DNA from 2 places in the Bradyrhizobium sp. MI1.10 genome. Region 1 is predicted to be linked to the other one. Evidence: predicted binding sites of a transcription regulator. Region 1 holds the regulator's gene; the other holds the start of a gene.
What was found. Region 1 encodes LexA, which represses DNA repair genes until DNA is damaged. Its sites were predicted from a motif close to TGTTCNNNNTGTGTTCNG; they were not measured.
Positions count from the first base shown of each region.

Region 1 (9,107 bases):
AATTCAACTCGCCACGCCCTTCACCGTCCTGCTGGCCTGGCCGCTGCTCGCGGAGCGGCCGTCTCTCACCACGTCCGCTGGAGTGGTGCTTGCATTTGTCGGCGTGGTCGTGCTGGCAGCGGGGCCCGGCCCGTCCGCAAACGCGCTTCCACTGCTGCTCGTGGTCGGGGCAGCCTTCGCATTCGCGGTGTCCAATGTCCTGACGAAACGCTACGGCCCTTTTGATCCCCTGATGTTGATGGGATGGTCCTCGCTGTTCACGGTGCCGCAGGTCATGTTGATGTCGCTGCTCCTTGAACATGGACAACTCGCGAGCCTCGTCACTGCAGATGGACGTGGTTGGCTGGCACTCGCCTATACGATTTTCATCGGGGGAATTGTCGGATTTGGCCTGTGGTTCTGGCTGATCGGGCGTTGCTCCATGGGTCGCGTCGCGCCCTTCGGTTTGCTGCTTCCGGTGTTCGCCTTGATGTCGAGCGTGTTGTTTCTTGGCGAACGCATGACCCCAATGTTGATGATCGGCGGGCTGCTCGCGATCTCCGGCGTCGCTGTCACTCAGCTAAGACCGAGCGCTCGACCAATTTGAACTTGGAAGTCGCGTCGTTGGCAGATTCTCAGCACGCGGCTGACCTTGTTAACGCAGCCGCTGGAGCTGCGGGTCCATCCCCGCGACGAAGTGCTGGTCGAGCGCGACCGCGCCCTGCGCTGGGCCGAGCGCGATGGCTGCTACGAGGCCACCCTTGCGGCCATGAATCCCAGCTGAGACGGCGTCCAAAACGAAATCGCCCGGGAGCGGTCAACCACGCCCGGGCGATCGATCTCTGGAACTGGCGAGGGCCTAGTTCGGCACCGCAGCCCTCGACGCCGGCTTGGCGGCCACCGCATTCGCGGTTTGGCCGTGCAGGAAGTCGTAGGCCGTATGCAGGGCCTTGTCGTCTTTCGCTTCCGGCGGGACATAGGACTGCGACCCGGTCTGCTCGGTGCCGTCGGCTGCCTGGAGATGACCGCGCATCTGGGACTCCGCCATGGTGTCCATCCGGCCCTTCAGCTCGGCCGGCACGTCCTGGAGGATCTCGATGTCGGGCGCGATGCCCTGGGCCTGGATCGAGCGGCCCGAGGGCGTGTAGTAGCGCGCCGTGGTCAGCGCCAGCGCGCCGTTGCCGGTGCCGAGCGGAATGATGGTCTGCACCGAGCCCTTGCCGAACGAGCGCGTGCCGATCAGCGTGGCGCGCTTGTGGTCATGCAGCGCGCCGGCCACGATCTCCGAGGCCGAGGCCGAGCCGCCATTGACGAGAACCACCAGCGGCTTGCCCTTGGTGAGGTCGCCTCCATGCGCCGTGAAGCGCTGGGTCTCTTCCGGATTGCGGCCGCGGGTCGAGACGACCTCGCCACGCTGCAGGAACGCGCTCGACACCGACACGGCCTGATCGAGCAGTCCGCCCGGATTGTTGCGCAGGTCCATCACATAGCCGACCAGCTTCTCCGGCGGAACGTCCTTGGAGATCGATGCGATCGCCTTCTTCAGGCCATCGGTCGTCTGCTCGTTGAACGAGGTGACGCGGATATAGCCGATGTCGCCGTTCTCGACGTGGAAGCGCACCGGGCGCACATGGATGATCTCGCGCTTGATCGCGACGTCGAGCGGGGCGTCGGCGCCCTTGCGCACGATCGTGAGCTTGGTCTGGGTCTCGACCGGCCCCTTCATCTTGTTGACGGCCTGCTCGAGCGTCATGCCCTGCACCGCATCGCCGTCGATCTTGCTGATGAGGTCGCCCGACATGATGCCGGCTTTAGACGCCGGCGTGTCGTCGATCGGCGAGACGACCTTGACGAGACCGTCCTCCATCGTGACCTCGATGCCGAGCCCGCCGAACTCGCCGGAGGTGGTCTCCTGCATCTCGGTCCAGGCCTTGTCGTTCATGTAGCGCGAGTGCGGATCGAGCGAGGTCACCATGCCGGTGATCGCGCCTTCGATCAGCTTGGCATTGTCAGGCTTCTCGACGTAGCTCGCCTTCACCCGCTCGAACACTTCGCCGAACAAATTGAGCTTGGAATAGGCGTCATCCGCGCTCGCTGCCGCCCGTGCCGCCCATACGCCGCCGTGCGGACTGGCTACCAGAAGGGTCAGACACGCTCCGGTGAGCGCGCCCAGTGGAAACAGCAGGGTTTTCCGCATGGATAGGCTGGCCTTTTTGCTTCGCGGTTCGGTGGGGCTGGGGAGCCGCCATGCAAATGGCGATCCAGCCTGCTTCTCACAATACCATTCTGGTTTCTTCAAGGCCGGGATGCCACGCCGGCGGGTACACCGTAAAAATCCCTTCGTCCGGACCTAAACTTTCGGCAACGTTGCAGGACCCGGTTGGTGCGCAGCGGGGGTCGGCCGGCCGGCCCACGCCTCGCTGCCATGCCATTTTAGGATGGTTTTGGCGCCCCGGACGGGTTAGGCGATGAGGGAAGGCTTCAAATTCTCGGGAGGATAACAATGAACGAAGCACCCCGCATCCAACCGGAAAGGAACGTCGAGCTCGGCGCCAGCACCGAGCCGTTCCAGAATCTGCATGAATTCGTCCGGAAAGCCCGCGCCAACCTCAACCAGAATGCCTGGGATTATATCGTCGGCGCGGCCGAGACCGAGACCACGATGCGTCGCAACCGCATGGCACTGGACGAGATCGCCTTTCGCCCGCGCGTGCTGCGCGATGTCCGCAAGGTCACCGGCTCGGTCGAGCAGTTCGGCCGCAAGATGCGCCTGCCGGTGGTACTCGCCCCCGTCGGCGCGCTTGAGATCTTCGATCCGGATGGTGCGGCGAGCGTGGCACGCGCCTGCGGCACTTTCGGTGCGGCGCACATGCTCAGTTCCGTGTCCGAGCCCGGCCTCGAGAAGACCGCCGAAGCTGCGCCCGACGCGCTGCGCCTCTACCAGCTCTATGTGCGCGGCGACGACGCCTTCGTTGCCGACGTCGTCAGCCGGGCCGAGAAGAACGCCTACGCCGCCTTCTGCCTGACCGTCGACACCGCTCACTACAGCCGTCGCGAACGTGACATCGCCAAGCGCTACGTTCGCGAGAGCCGCCTGCGCGCCACCGGCGGCGATTACCAGAAGGGTCTGGAGTGGCGGACGGTGAAGATGATCAAGGACAAGTTCAAGATCCCGCTGATCCTCAAGGGCATCGCGACGCCAGAGGATGCGCTGATCGCGATCGATCACGGCGTCGAATGGATTTACGTCTCCAACCATGGCGGCCGTCAGCTCGATCACGGTCGCGGCGCCATGCATGTGCTGCCCGAGATCGTCGATGCCGTGAACGGCCGCGCCAAGATCATGGTCGATGGCGGCGTCTGTCGCGGCACCGACATCGTCAAGGCGATCGCGGCGGGTGCCGACCTGGTCGGCATCGGCCGGCTACAATGCTGGGCGCTGGCGGCGGCCGGCGAATCCGGCGTGGCGCGCATGCTGGAGCTGCTCGAGGACGAAGTGCTGCGCTGCCTCGGCCTCTTGGGTGCAACGTCGTTCGCCGAGCTCGACAAATCCTGCCTGCACCAGGCGACCGCAACCAACGCGCCGAGTGTGTTCAGCGCGTTTCCGCTGTTCGACCACGAGCCATATCGATACTGAGTGAAAGGATGCAGGTGACATCGCTCTCTCCCGGCAGCGCGGATGCGCTCCTGTTCGATCTCGGCCGCGTGGTGCTCGATATCGATTTCTCCAGGGCAATCGCCTGCTGGGCGGGACATGCCGGCTGCAAGCCCGAAGCCATTGTAGCGCGCTATGTGCGGGACAGCGAAGCCTATCGGTTGCACGAGATGGGGAAGATCAGCGATGAGGATTATTTCGCCTCATTGCGAGCCTCGCTCGGAATCGGCATTTCGGACGCGCAGTTCCTGGAAGGCTGGAACGCGATCTTCGCCGGCGAAATGCCTGACATCGCCGAGCTGCTGCCGCGGGCAGCGAAGCAGATGCCGCTCTACGCTTTCTCCAACACCAACCGGCCGCACGTGGACCATTTCTCGAGGGAATATGCCGACCTCCTCGGCCATTTCCGCGAGCTGTATTTGTCGTCCAGCATCGGCTTGCGCAAACCGGATGCGGAGGCCTTCGACCACGTCGTTGCGGCGATCGGCGTGCCCGCCGGGCGCATCGTGTTCTTCGATGATCTTGCCGAAAACATCGAGGGAGCGCGGGCGCGCGGCTTGACGGCGGTGCATGTGACCTCGCCGCGTGACGTCGGGAACGCATTGAAGGCATTGGGCATTTGACGAGGAGTCGGTGTCGCGAAACCCACGGCGGCACCGCCCGCCGGGACCAATTTTGAGAAATTGAGGAACCCGATCACTTTGTGCATTTTTGTACAGAGTTCCGGGAACGGAATACCGCCTTCCGGACTCTTAGAGTCCGTTGGGACTTCTACGGACGGATGCATCATCGTGCTGGGCAAAACCTACCTCACCAAGCAGGCCTCTCTTCTTCTTGAATTCGCCAGGACAACTTCAGATTCGGACCTTTCCGCCAAGCTTGTGAGCAAGGCCGCCGACCTGAAATCCCAGGCCGATCCGCTGCCCGACAAAGACCAGGGAGCCAAGGCGCCCGACGTAACTCCCGGGCAGGCAGGGAGCTGATCGATGCAGCCCGGGGCGCTCGTCGTTCTCGCCTTGCCGTGATTTTCCTTGCCGTGATTTTCGTCGCTTCCATGGCCGCTCTCCTGCCGATTTGTCAGGTTCTTCGCATCATGCCGCGACGCGCTTGATCCTGCCTTCCGGAACAATGTGAAGCGGCGGGATGACTGTGCCCGCTCAGCGGTTTTTGCCTCTGCGCCCGCGCTCGGCTAGAAGACGTGCGGAACATTCGCCCGAACGTGCCGAGCAGGAGTTTTCGCCGTGGCCTTGATGCCGGTTTCCGACGCGCTTGCCGCGGTGCTGGCGGGTGCAGAGCCGCTGCCGGAAGAAATGATTTCCCTCGACGAGGCCCATCATCGCGTGCTCGCGCGTGACCTCGCGGCGCGGCGCACGCAGCCGCCGCAGGCGATGTCGGCGATGGACGGCTACGCGGTGCGCGCGGCCGATGCCGCGACGATCGATTCGGAGCTCACCGTGGTCGGCGAAGTCGCGGCGGGCCGACCGTTCGCCGGGACGATCGGCGCCGGCGAGGCCGTACGGATCTTCACCGGCGGCGTCGTTCCCGGTGGCGCGGACGCCGTCGTGATCCAGGAGGACACGGTCGCAGCCGGCAAGCGGATCATGATCAAGGAAGCCGCGATCGCCGGTCGGCACATCCGCCCCGCCGGCGTCGATTTCCGCGAGGGTGACGTGCTCCTGCGCAAGGGAAGCCGTGTCACCGAGCGCGACCTCGCGCTCGCTGCCGGGATGAATCATCCGCACCTTGTCGTTTTCAGGCGTCCAAAGGTCGCGATTCTCGCCACCGGCGACGAGCTGGTGATGCCAGGCACCACGCCAGGCCACGGCCAGATCGTCTATTCCAACGGCTACGCCCTGCACGCGCTCGCCCGCAGCGAAGGCGCCGAGACGATCGACCTCGGTATTGCCGCCGACACGCTGGAGGCGACCACCGCCGGCATCCGCCGCGCCCGCGAGAGCGGCGCCGACATCCTGATCACGACCGGCGGCGCATCGGTCGGCGACCACGATCTGGTCCAGCAGGCACTGCGGGACGAAGGCATCGCGATGGCGTTCTGGAAGATCGCGATGCGGCCAGGCAAGCCGATGATGCACGGGCGACTCGGCGCAATGGGTGTGATCGGCCTGCCGGGCAATCCCGTGTCGTCCTACGTGTGCGCTTTCCTGTTCATGGTGCCGCTGATTCGCGCCCTGTCGGGCCGTTCAGTGATTCACCATCGCCGCGAACGCGCCGTGCTCGGCCGCGGCGTCGGCGCCAACGACCAGCGCGAGGACTATCTGCGCGCGCATCTGGAGGAGCGTGACGATGGCACACGCGTCGTTCTTCCCGTCAATCATCAGGACTCTTCGCTGCTTGCGAATCTCGCTGCAGCACAGGTACTTCTCGTGCGCGCACCATTCGCGCCGAAGGCCGAAGCCGGCACGGCTTGCGAAGTGTTGCGGCTCCCCGTCTGAGCACCCCGCAACGCGCGTTCCGCGAACTTTGCTCTGTTCACGGTAAATTAAGCAGTTGCGGAACATGTATCGAACATATAGTGTCCGTTCATGATTTGTTTCGAGCATGTAGCGGCTTATTGCCGAATTCTGCGTCTCGGAATCGGACGACATCAACCGGGGGACTTTGGTCGAGATGTTAACGCGCAAACAATACGAGCTTCTGCGGTTCATCAGTGAACGTCTGAAGGAAAGCGGCGTGCCGCCCTCCTTCGACGAGATGAAGGATGCGCTCGATCTGCGCTCGAAGTCGGGCATCCATCGCCTGATCACGGCGCTCGAGGAGCGTGGCTTCATCCGACGCCTGCCCAACCGCGCCCGTGCGATTGAAGTCATCAAGCTGCCGGAGCTCCAGGCAGCCGCCGGCAGCCGCCGCGGCTTCACCCCCAGCGTCATCGAGGGCAATCTCGGCAAGGTGCGTGCGGGCTCCAGCCTGCCCGCGGACGAGGGCGAACGCCCCGTGGCGGTACCGGTGATGGGCCGCATCGCGGCCGGCACGCCGATCGAGGCGTTGCAGACACGCAGCCACACCATCAGCGTACCGCCCGACATGCTCGGCTCGGGCGAACATTACGCGCTGGAAGTGCGCGGTGATTCCATGGTTGATGCCGGCATCCTTGACGGCGACATGGCGCTGATTCAGCGCAACGAGAGCGCCGATACCGGCGACATCGTGGTGGCGCTGATCGACGACGAGGAAGCGACGCTGAAGCGCTTCCGCCGTCGCGGCGCCTCGATCGCGCTCGAGCCCGCCAACGCTGCCTATGAGGTCCGCATCCTGCCGCCCAATCGGGTGAAGATTCAGGGCAAGCTGATCGGGCTTTACCGGAAGTACTGATACCGGACGTACTTGATACCTGGAGAAGTTGGCGCCTCGCGCGCTTCCGATCGGCATCGCCGGTCAGAGATTGGAGCGGATCATCGTCCGCTCCGGCTGGATAGTCTTTCTGGTTCTGCACAGACTATCCGGCCCCTGCTCCGGCGCTGGCTACTCGCGACGCCCAAGAAGCAGCACCGAAACAGCACCGCTTCGCGGCTCGAGTGTGCGAGGAAACAGCGAGCAGCGATCGAGGTCGTTGCACCAGCCGGCAATATTCGCGCATGCGCCTCCCGAATGCATCGCAACTCTCTTTGTTCCTATTGAATTCGGGAAAGATAATGTGATCGCGGCTTGCGGAAACCAGCCGCAGATTTGCCCACAACCGAGCAGAGCTTTCGTGCTTCAACTCTGATAGAGGCCTGCGCCTCGATAAGAGACGTGGGTTGCTATCCCAGCATGAGGAGCACCCGATGTGTGACTACAGCCTGCATGCCGTCGCGTCGCGCCCCGCCGAAGTCGGCGAGACGATCGTCACGACAAATTTCCGCGGCACCTCGACGCGCGGCTTCGCCTCCGCAGCCGATCCGTCTGTTGCCGTCTGCCTGCTGCCGGGAACGGAGCTCGCCTTCGCAGACGACGTCCGCTACGACAATCGCTGGATCTGGACGCGGACCATCAATTCCCGCGTGGGCAAGTTCGGCAAGATCGATCCGCACGTTCCCGACCGCCATCATGACGCGATCGAATTCCCCGACGGCAAATTTGTGCTGGTGACGCAGCTCGTCGAAGGCCAGCGCGCGACCGTGCTGCAACTGCCTGTGACCCAGTCGGTCATCGAGCGCGAGCACAAGGCGCAGATCATCGCCGACAGGCAGCCGACCGTCACGCACCTGCCGATCGGCTGAAACAGCCGCCCTCCGGCTACGAGGTCGGAGGTCAGGATTGAATTGCCATCGCCGGCCGTGGCCGGCGAGATGGTGTGGTTTGCGCCAGCGAATCCGAGCGGACGCACCGACCCGCTGCGTTGCTCCGCACCATCAGATCAATCGTCGGCCTGCAAGTCGGTCTCCGCCGGCGTTGCGTCCTTGATGCGGGGCGCGGTCGCCTTCGGCGCAAGGCTGCCGTCGAAATCACCCTCGCCGGCGCCGACCGGCAACCAGGGGCGGCTCGTGCCTCTCGCCCTCACCGCCTGAACCACAAATCCGTCACCACGCTGCGTCAGCGCCAGTGCGCTCTGGCTGGCGAGCCGCTGCCGATCGACCACCATCGCCGCGCAATCGGGCGGCGCGGGACGCGTCGTCACCACCAGCGCGGCCCGACTGCAATCGTCGGCGAGAGCGTCGACCCGCAGTGCCAGCGCGACCAGCCTCCCGTCGATCAGTGGCGTCACGCAGCCGGATTCGTCACAGGACACGCCATCAGCCAGCGAGGCTCTGCCGGCATCGCGCGGATCGGCGTCGGCAGCGAGCCATTCCTTGAGCAGAAAGCTGTCCTTGCTGGTCCTGATCAGGTGCAGATATCCGTCCTTGCCCCGCACCGCGACGCTCGCGCCATCCCCGGCGATCAGGATGTCGGGCTGCCGCGCCGACAGTCCCCACAGGATCGCTGCCAGCAGCACCAGGGCGCCGGACCAGCGCAGCGGCGTCCGCAACAAGCCCAGCACGATGATTCCCAGGCTCGCCGCGATCAGCGGCCCGATCCCGAACGCCGCGATGCGGCCGACGGCACCCGGCAATGCTGCGACCCAGCGCGAGACCGCGACCATCCAGTCGATGCCGATCCCCATCAGCCACCAGAACACGCTGTCCAGCCCGAACGGTGCAGCAAGCAGCCCCAACAGCCCCGCCGGCATCACCAGCGCCGAGACCACCGGCATCGCGCCGAGATTGGCGAGCACGCCGAACGGCGTGACACGGTGGAAGTGGAAAGCGGCGTAGGGTGTGGTCGCAAGTCCCGCAATCAGCGAAGCCATGAACAGCATCGCGATCTCGCGGCCGCCCCACATCGCAATGCGTGCAGTCGCCGAATGGTCCGGCGAGGCAAACAAATTCGGCATGCCGATCTGCACCAGCGCCACCAGCCCGAGCGTTGCTGCAAACGACATCTGGAAGCTCGGATGCACCAGCGCTTCCGGCGCGACCGCGAGCACGATCAGCGCGGC
Region 1 is NZ_JBVVPN010000002.1:261,925-271,031, reverse strand. Features, by position in the region: gene AC0L3K_RS03390 (DMT family transporter) at 1-586, shown strand, start outside; gene AC0L3K_RS03385 (hypothetical protein) at 632-763, shown strand; gene AC0L3K_RS03380 (S41 family peptidase) at 839-2,176, opposite strand; gene AC0L3K_RS03375 (alpha-hydroxy acid oxidase) at 2,483-3,616, shown strand; gene AC0L3K_RS03370 (HAD family hydrolase) at 3,625-4,257, shown strand; gene AC0L3K_RS03365 (hypothetical protein) at 4,426-4,617, shown strand; gene AC0L3K_RS03360 (molybdopterin molybdotransferase MoeA) at 4,876-6,087, shown strand; gene lexA (transcriptional repressor LexA) at 6,263-6,964, shown strand; gene AC0L3K_RS03350 (hypothetical protein) at 7,417-7,851, shown strand; partial or broken gene AC0L3K_RS03345 (ComEC/Rec2 family competence protein) at 7,989-9,107, opposite strand, start outside.

Region 2 (9,107 bases), on a different contig from region 1:
TCAGCGAAGGTGAGATGGCATTCGCCCTTCGCGATCCGAGTGATGTCGTCGCCGCGCTTGCCCCTGGTGAGGAGCTGGCACAGCCGGCCGTAGGCGGCGCGGTCGCGCGGATAGACCAGGATATCGGGCGTACCATCGATGAAGACGATGCGCGCGCCGATCAGAAGTTTTGGCTTGTGCAGCACCTCGTCATTGTCGAGCTCCTTGTAGGCGCGCACCACGCCGGCGAGCGTGTTGTGGTCGGCGATGCCGATCACGGGAATGCCGAGTTTGCTGGCCTGATGCACATAGGCGCGCGGATCCGAGCCGCCGCGCAGGAAGGAAAAATTCGTGGTGATGCCGATCTCGGCATAAGCTGGCGTAGTCATGCGAAGAGACCGTGCACATACCAACCGGGAGGAACGGGCTTGCCGTCGCCGTCGAAGCACTCCCCCTCGTAAAGACCATCGCGAAAGATCCAGAAGCGCAGGCCTTCGGCATCCTCGATACGGAAATAATCCCGCGTCAGTTGCTTGCCGTCCTGCCGCCACCATTCCATGGCGATGCGCTCGGGGCCTTCCACCCGCACCACCGCATGCTGCGCGCGGCGCCAGGTGAATTGATGCGGCGGGCCGTCGGGCACGGTCGCGAACGGCACATTGATCGGCTCAGGCTTGTCGAACAGCCGCAACGGACGCAGCGGCGGCTCACTTTCAGTGCGCGCGGGCCATTCGGCCTGCATGGCCACGGCGAGATGATGCTGGGCAGGCGCCGCCAGCACCGCACATTCGGGGATATGGGTATCCTCAGGCAGGTGCACGACGACGCGCTTTCCGCCGATGCGCGCGGCGATGCGGTCGATCAGCGCAGCAAGCTCGTCATTGTCGTGGACATGGGCATCGAGATCGCGCTGCTCCTGCACCACGATCTCGGTGCGGCTTGCCGACAGCCGCACCATGTCGAAGCCGAAGCCGGGATCGAGCGGATCGGCGAGTGCATCGAGACGCTCGCGGAACAGCCGGTCGACGACCGCGCTCCGCGTCACGGGACGTCCGGTCTCGACCATGATCGCACGCACTGCGCCGTCGGTACGGAAGAAGGTGGCCTCAAGCCGGCGCGCGCCCTTGCCCTGCTTCTCCATCGACGCGATCAACGTGTCCGCCAGGCGCGACAGCGTCATCGCGATCATGGTGTCGGTCGCGATCGGCTCAGCAAAGCGTTTCTCCACGATGTAATCGGGCAGCGGCTTTCGTGGATTGATCGGCGCATCGCCCTGCCCCAGCGCATGCGCGAGCAGCGTGGAGAACCGCGCGCCGAACCGCGCCGTGATCTCGCCCGGTGCACGCGAGGCGACATCGCCGATGCTTTTCAGACCGGCACGGCGCAGGCCGGCGGTGATGGCCTCGCCCGCACCCAGCGCGGACACCGGCAGCCGGCTGATCGCCTCCGCCTCGCCCCCATCGGCGACGATGGCGCCTGTCGTCTGCCGCGTCAGGGTCCGTGCGCAGACCGAGGTGCCCGCGATCGCCGCACTGACGACAAAGCCCTGTCGGTCGAGCGCACGGACCAGCATCTGCAACAGTGCGGCCTCGCCGCCGAACAGATGCGCGCAGCCGGTGATATCGAGGAACAGCCCATGCGGCGGATCGAGCGCCACCAGCGGCGTGAAGCGGTCGCACCAGTCGGCGATGTCGCCGAGTGTCTTCGCATCAGCCACGACATCGGCGTCGAACACCCGCAAGTCCGGGCACATCGCCCGCGCATTGGCCAGGGGTTGGCCAATATGCAAACCGAGCCGCGACGCCGCATCGTCAAGCGCATGGATCACCAGCGCATTGGCGTCCTTGATGACGACGATGCTCGGCTCATCCTGCGCGGCGCTGCCAAGGAACCGTTGAATCCGGTCGATCGGCAGGCGCGGCAGCCACAGGCTGAGGATACGCCGACGGTTCACTGAACTGGCACTCATCACATTTCCATTCCATGATCCACCGGCCACACGGGCCATGACGATTGCGCAACAGCTCGGCATCGAAGCGCGGCGCGCCCCAGGCGCTCCACATCGAGCCCGGCGGCGAATGCGCCGCGCGCAGCATCCATCGTGTCTCCGCGGTCGAGGGCAGCGGCTGCGCGGCCATCCGCAGCAAGAGGCCGGTGACGCCGGAGCCTTGCGCGGCCAACGTCAGCTTGCGGCTCGCCACCAGATCGAACTGCCGCGTCTCGCCCCAGAGTTCGAGCACGACCGCACCGAGCGCATCGCAGGCGAGCGCATCGGCCGAGGTGCGCAACGCGCTCTCCACTTCTGCCGCGCGCACCATCACCACGCAGCGCGGATCGAGGCCGAGCTCGGCGAACCCGCTCATCGACAGCGCGCCTGTTTCAATTTCCGAAAAATCCTGTCGCACCCACAGCAGCGGTTTGCGCGCACTCACGCGCCCCGCAAGTCCAGTGACAAACCCCGTCGCGGCCGCGCCCTGACGGCCCTCGCAAAACACCTCGTGGATCGCCGCGCGCGCGAGCCCGCCCTGCAGCGCGCTGTCCACCTCGCTATGGCCGAGCGCGACGCGGTCGTGCTGATGCACGACCTCCGCGGTCTCGATGCGCTCGATCTGGCTGCGCAAGGTCGCAAGCGCGCTGATGCGTGCGCCGCTCATGCCCGCCGCTCCTTCAGAGTGATTGCCGAGGTTCTCAAAAATAAGAACCACCGGCTGGCTCATTTGTTCATGATATGTTCTAATATAAAGCTAACGAGGTCGGAGGAGTCAATCGAATTGGTGCTCATCCGGATTCGTCAGCTGAATCAAGGGGATCCCACCATGGACGTACAACGCAAGCTGGAGATTCTGGCGGATGCCGCCAAATACGACGCGTCGTGCGCCTCCAGCGGCACCGAGAGGCGGGATTCCAGCGACGGCAAGGGCATGGGCTCGACCGCGCCCGGCATGGGTATCTGCCATTCCTACGCGCCGGACGGCCGCTGTATCTCGCTGCTCAAGGTGCTGCTGACCAACGCCTGCAATTACGACTGCCTCTATTGCGTCAACCGCGCCTCCTCCAACGTGCCACGTGCCCGCTTCACCATCGACGAAGTGATCAAGCTGACGCTCGACTTCTACCGGCGCAATTACATCGAAGGACTGTTTCTCTCCTCCGGGATCATCCGCAACCCCGACTACACCATGGAGCAGGTGGTGAGCGTCGCGCGAAAACTGCGCGAGGAGCATCACTTCCGTGGCTACATCCATCTCAAGACTATTCCCGAGGCCGACGATGCATTGATCTCCGAGGCCGGCAAATATGCCGACCGTCTCTCCATCAACATCGAGATGCCGCAGGAGACGAGCCTACAGCAATTCGCGCCCGAGAAGGACGTGCGCGCGATCCGCCGTACCATGGGCCGGCTGCGGCTGAAGCTGGACGAGGCCGAGGAAAGCCGCAGCGCGAAGACGAAAGCCAAGCCGCAACGCTTCGCGCCGGCCGGCCAAAGCACGCAGATGATCGTCGGCGCCGACGCGGCTTCCGACCACACCATCCTCCACACCAGTGCCAATCTCTACGGTTCATACAGGCTGAGGCGCGTCTATTATTCCGCGTTCAGCCCCATCCCCGATGCCAGCCGCGCGCTGCCTCTGCGCGCGCCACCCTTGCTGCGCGAGCACCGTCTCTACCAGGCCGATTGGCTGATGCGGTTCTACGGCTTCGACGTCGGCGAGATCGTCGACGACAGCGCGATGCTGCCGCTCGACATCGATCCAAAGCTCGCCTGGGCGCTGCGTCACCGCGACCGCTTCCCGCTCGATGTCAACCGCGCCAGCCGCGAGGAATTGTTGCGCGTGCCGGGCTTCGGCACCAAGGCGGTCGAGCGCATCATCGCGGCGCGCCGCACGACCACGATCCGCGTCGCCGACCTCGCGCGGCTGCACGTGCCCCGCAACAAGGCGCTGCCGTTCATCGTCCTCAGCGATCACCGGCCCGCGCCGCACCGCCTCGACGAGGCACGGCTGATCGAACGGTTCAAGCCGGCAACACAACTGGGATTTGGCTTCTGATGCAGTACATCATCCTCGACAACGAAACCGATTTCGATGGCTGGCGCAAAGCCGCGCGTAGCCTCGTGCTTCATCAAATGAAGCCGGGCGACATCACCTGGGCCGTGCGGGGCGGCGAAGCGGAGCTGTTCGCGCCGCCCTCGCCGTCTCCGCAGCCGGCCGGTGCCGATGGCACCTTCAACGTGCCTGCAAGATTCGTCGAGCTCGCCAAGGCCGCGATCCTGCATCGCGATCCCGAGCGTTTCGCGATCCTCTATCGCCTGCTGTTTCGGCTGAAGGACAATCACGACCTCATCGAGGTCGCGACCGATCCCGATGTCGCGCAAGTCACGGCCATGGCAAAGGCGGTCTACCGCGACGAGCACAAGATGCATGCCTTCGTGCGCTTCCGCGAGATCGGCAGGGAACGCGAAGCGCACTACGTTGCGTGGTTCGAGCCGGAGCATCACATCGTCGAGCTCGCCGCGCCGTTCTTCGCCAAGCGCTTTGCCGACATGCCCTGGTCGATCCTGACGCCGGATTTGTGCGCGCATTGGGATGGCCACGCTCTCTCCTTCACATCAGGCGTCAGCAAGAGCGAGGCGCCGAGCGAAGACCGGCTGGAGGAAACCTGGCGGCGCTACTACGCCAGCATCTTCAATCCGGCCCGCCTGAAGGTGAAGGCGATGCAAACGGAGATGCCGAAGAAATATTGGAGGAACCTGCCCGAGGCTTCGATCATTAAGCCCCTGATTGAGGACGCCGAACGCATGACCGGCGCCATGATCGCCAATGCCGCAACCGATCCGCACAAGCCTCAAAAGCGGCCGGAGGCTCCGATGAAACGCAAGACCGCCACCGACGATCTCGAAGCGCTCCGCGAGGAGGCCGCCCATTGCCGCGCCTGCCATCTCTACAAGGACGCGACCCAGACCGTGTTCGGCGAAGGCCCGAAGTCCGCCAATATCATGCTGGTCGGCGAACAGCCCGGCGACAAGGAAGACCTCGCCGGCCATCCCTTTGTCGGTCCGGCCGGCCAGATGCTCGACCGGGCGCTGCAGGAGGCCGGCGTCGACCGCAAGAAGGTCTATGTCACCAACGCGGTGAAGCACTTCAAATTCGTGCCGCGCGGCAAGATCCGTCTGCATCAAAAGCCGAATACGCCGGAGATAAAGGCCTGCCGACAGTGGTATGAGCGGGAGGTCTCCGTTATCCAGCCCGATCTCATCGTCGCGATGGGCGCGACCGCCGCGCAGAGCGTGTTCGGCAAAATCACCCCGATCGGAAAGAACCGCGGCCGGCTCATAGACCTGCCCGACGGCCGCAAGGCGCTGGTGACGGTGCACCCGTCCTATTTGCTGCGGTTGCCCGATCCGGAGGCCAAACTGCTGGAATATCACCGCTTTGTCGAAGATTTGAAGATCGCCGCCGGCTTACAGAAGAAAGCCGCGCGCGCCGCCTGAATACTGGCGGGAAAACGGCTTTCAGGCGCCGCCTGTCATCCAGCCTTCAAATCCATCGGGGACAATAGCCCTTACAGAAAGTTAAGGGGCGTCCAGACATGACCGATGTTGCATTCGACCGCGCGGTAGCCGATCCCGCGCCGATCCAGCCGGCCTCGCGGCCAAATCTCGACAAGGGCTTCAATCCGCTGACACTGATCCTGTTCTTCGGCATCCTCGCCGCGGGCCTGCTCTACGTGGCCTACAGCATCTATTCCGATGTCGATGCGACCGGCACCAGGGTCACGAGCTACCTGCCTTATATCCTCCTTATCGTTGCGCTCCTGATCGCGCTCGGCTTCGAATTCGTCAACGGTTTCCACGACACCGCCAACGCGGTAGCGACCGTCATCTACACCCACTCGCTGCCGGCCGAAGTCGCGGTGATGTGGTCGGGCTTCTTCAACTTCCTCGGCGTGCTGCTCTCGTCCGGCGCCGTCGCCTTCGGCATCGTTTCGCTGCTGCCGGTCGAGCTGATCCTGCAGGTCGGCTCCAGCGCCGGTTTCGCGATGGTGTTCGCGCTGCTGATCGCCGCGATCCTTTGGAACCTCGGCACCTGGTATTTCGGCCTGCCGGCCTCCTCCTCGCACACGCTGATCGGCTCGATCATCGGCGTCGGCGTTGCGAACGCGCTGATGCGCGGCCGCGACGGCACCTCGGGCGTGGACTGGGGCAAGGCCACGGAGATCGGCTATGCGCTCCTGCTGTCCCCGCTGGTCGGCTTCGTCTGCGCCGCCGGCCTGCTGCTGCTGCTCAAGCTGATGATCAAGAACCCGGCGCTCTATGCCGCTCCTGAGGGTAACAAAGCCCCGCCGATCTGGATTCGCGGCCTGCTGATCCTGACCTGCACCGGCGTCAGCTTCGCCCATGGTTCGAACGACGGCCAGAAAGGCATGGGCCTGATCATGCTGATCCTGATCGGCACTGTGCCCACGGCCTATGCGCTCAATCGCGCATTGCCGGAGTCGCAGGTCGCCCAGTTCGCGAAGATTTCGGAAGCCGCCTCCAAGGTGATTGCGGCCAAGGGCGCCGGCCATGCGATCATCGGCGATCCCCGTCCTGCGGTGACGCAGTACGTCACCTCCCATCACATCAGCGAAGGCACCTATCCTTCGCTGGCAGTGCTGGTGAAGGATGTCGGCGAGCAGGTCGCGAAATACGGTTCGCTGAACAAGGTGCCAGCGGAAGTCGTCGGCAACACCCGCAACGACATGTACCTGACCTCGGAAGCGATCCGCTTCCTGATGAAGGACAAGGAAAACGACCTTAGCAAGGAAGAGGTCGCGACCTTGAACGCCTACAAGGGCGGGCTCGACAGCGCGACCAAGTTCATCCCGACCTGGGTGAAGGTTGCGGTCGCAATCGCGCTCGGCCTCGGCACCATGATCGGCTGGAAGCGCATCGTCGTGACCGTCGGTGAGAAGATCGGCAAGACCCATCTGACCTACGCGCAGGGTGCCTCCGCCGAGCTCGTCGCCGCCGCCACGATCGGCGCCGCCGACGTATTCGGCCTGCCGGTCTCGACCACCCACGTGCTGTCGTCCGGCGTCGCCGGCACCATGGCCGCGAACGGTTCGGGTCTCCAGGTCGCCACCATCAGGAACATGGTGATGGCCTGGGTGCTGACCCTGCCGGTCGCCATCCTGCTGTCGGGCACACTGTACGTGATCTTCTCGCGGATCTTCTGAAAGATCTCTCCACTCCCTCTCCCCGTTCTTACGGGGGAGAGGGTTCGGGTGAGGGGCCGCTTCCGCGATCACGGTGAGAGACGGACTCGCGGAGAGTCCCCTCACCCGGAATTCAAGCTGCGCTTGAATTCCGACCTCTCCCAGCAAGCCGGGCGAGGTGAAGTAAGAGTCTTACGATGCCGCGAGCGCTTCCTCGACCAGCTTGACCCAGTACGACGTACCGTAAACGATCGCCTCGTCGTTGAAATCATAGGCGGGGTGATGCAGGCCGGCGCTGTCGCCATTGCCGCAGAAGATAAGGGCGCCGGGCCGCGCTTCCAGCATGTAGGCGAAGTCCTCGCCGGCCATTTGCGGCGGCATCTCGTACACTTTGGCGTCTCCGACGACCTGTTTGGCGATCCGACGCGCCACCTCGGTCGGTGCCGCGTGGTTGTTGGTCACGGGATAACTGTTGTTGTAGCGCAGGTCGATCTTGGCGCCACTGATCTGGGCCACGCCGGCCACGATTTCGCGCACGCGCTTCTCCACGAGCTTGCGCGCCTCCGCGGTCAGCACGCGGATCGTGCCTTTCAACTCCGCCGTTTGCGGAATGACGTTGCGGGTGTTGCCGGCGTGAAATTCGCAGATCGAGATGACGGCCGCGTCCAACGGATCGACGCTGCGCGCGACGATCGACTGCAGGGCCGTGATCACCTGCGCGCCGACCAGAACGGGATCGACGCATTTGTGCGGACGCGCCGCGTGGCCGCCGAGGCCCTCGATCCTAATGTCGACCGCATCGGTCGCCGCCATGATCGGGCCCTGCCGGATCGCGAACGCCCCGATCGGAATGCCGGGGGCGTTGTGCATGCCGTAGACCTGATCGATGGCGAAACGCTCCATGAGTCCATCCTTGACCATGGCCGCGCCGCCGGCACCGCCCTCCTCGGCGGGCTGAAAGATCACGATCGCATCGCCGGCGAAGTTGCGGGTCTCGGCCAGGTAACGGGCTGCACCCAGCAGCATCGCGGTGTGGCCGTCGTGGCCGCAGGCGTGCATCTTGCCCGGAATCTTCGAGGCGTAAGGCAGGCTGGTCTGCTCCTCGATCGGCAGCGCGTCCATGTCGGCGCGCAGACCGATCACCCTGATATCAGCGCTCGCCGGCCGCTTGCCCTTGATCACGCCGACGACGCCGGTCTGGCCGATGCCGGTCACGACCTCGTCGCAGCGGAAGTCGCGCAGGCAGTCTGCCACGAAGGCTGCGGTCCGGTGAACGTCGTACAGCAGCTCCGGATGCTGGTGAATGTCCCGCCGCCAGGTCTGGATGTCGGGTCGAAAGTCGACGACGCGGTTCACGACGGGCATGGCTTTCCTGGATCCTGACTGACACCTCCCTCGGTGGAGCAGGCAAGAGCGCTGGCAATTTCGACAGGCCCACCAGAAGGAGATCTTTACAACGTAAAGATATCTAAGGGTCGGACAGGGGCATCGTCAAGCCAAATCTTGACAGTGTCAAAATTGAAATGGATGTGACGGATCAAGAAAAATGCCCGGGGCAAGCCCGGGCAACGAAGGGATGGACGGGAATGACCTCACGCCGCGAGTTGGCCCTCCACCAGCTTGACCCAGTACGACGTGCCGAAGACGATCGCCTCGTCGTCGAAATTGTAGGCTGGGTGATGCAGGCCGGCGCTGTCGCCGTTGCCGCAGAAGATGAAGGCGCCGGGGCGCGCTTCCAGCATATAGGCGAAATCCTCGCCGCCCATCAGCGGCGGCATCTCGAGCACATTGGCTTCGCCCGCAACTTGCTTGGCAATGCGCTTCGCCACCTCGGTCTCCGCGGCGTGATTGACCACTACCGGATAATTGCGCTGGTAGCGCAGGTCGATCTTGGCGCCGGTGATCTGCGCCACGCCCGCGACGACCTCGCG
Region 2 is NZ_JBVVPN010000018.1:55,224-64,330, forward strand. Features, by position in the region: gene AC0L3K_RS20020 (error-prone DNA polymerase) at 1-368, opposite strand, end outside; gene AC0L3K_RS20025 (Y-family DNA polymerase) at 365-1,948, opposite strand; gene AC0L3K_RS20030 (ImuA family protein) at 1,845-2,633, opposite strand; gene AC0L3K_RS20035 (putative DNA modification/repair radical SAM protein) at 2,796-4,028, shown strand; gene AC0L3K_RS20040 (UdgX family uracil-DNA binding protein) at 4,028-5,470, shown strand; gene AC0L3K_RS20045 (inorganic phosphate transporter) at 5,569-7,197, shown strand; gene AC0L3K_RS20050 (M20 aminoacylase family protein) at 7,369-8,541, opposite strand; gene AC0L3K_RS20055 (M20 aminoacylase family protein) at 8,769-9,107, opposite strand, start outside.
Region 2: a site for LexA is predicted at 2,698-2,715, ahead of AC0L3K_RS20030 (ImuA family protein). Genes of this name have one in related genera too.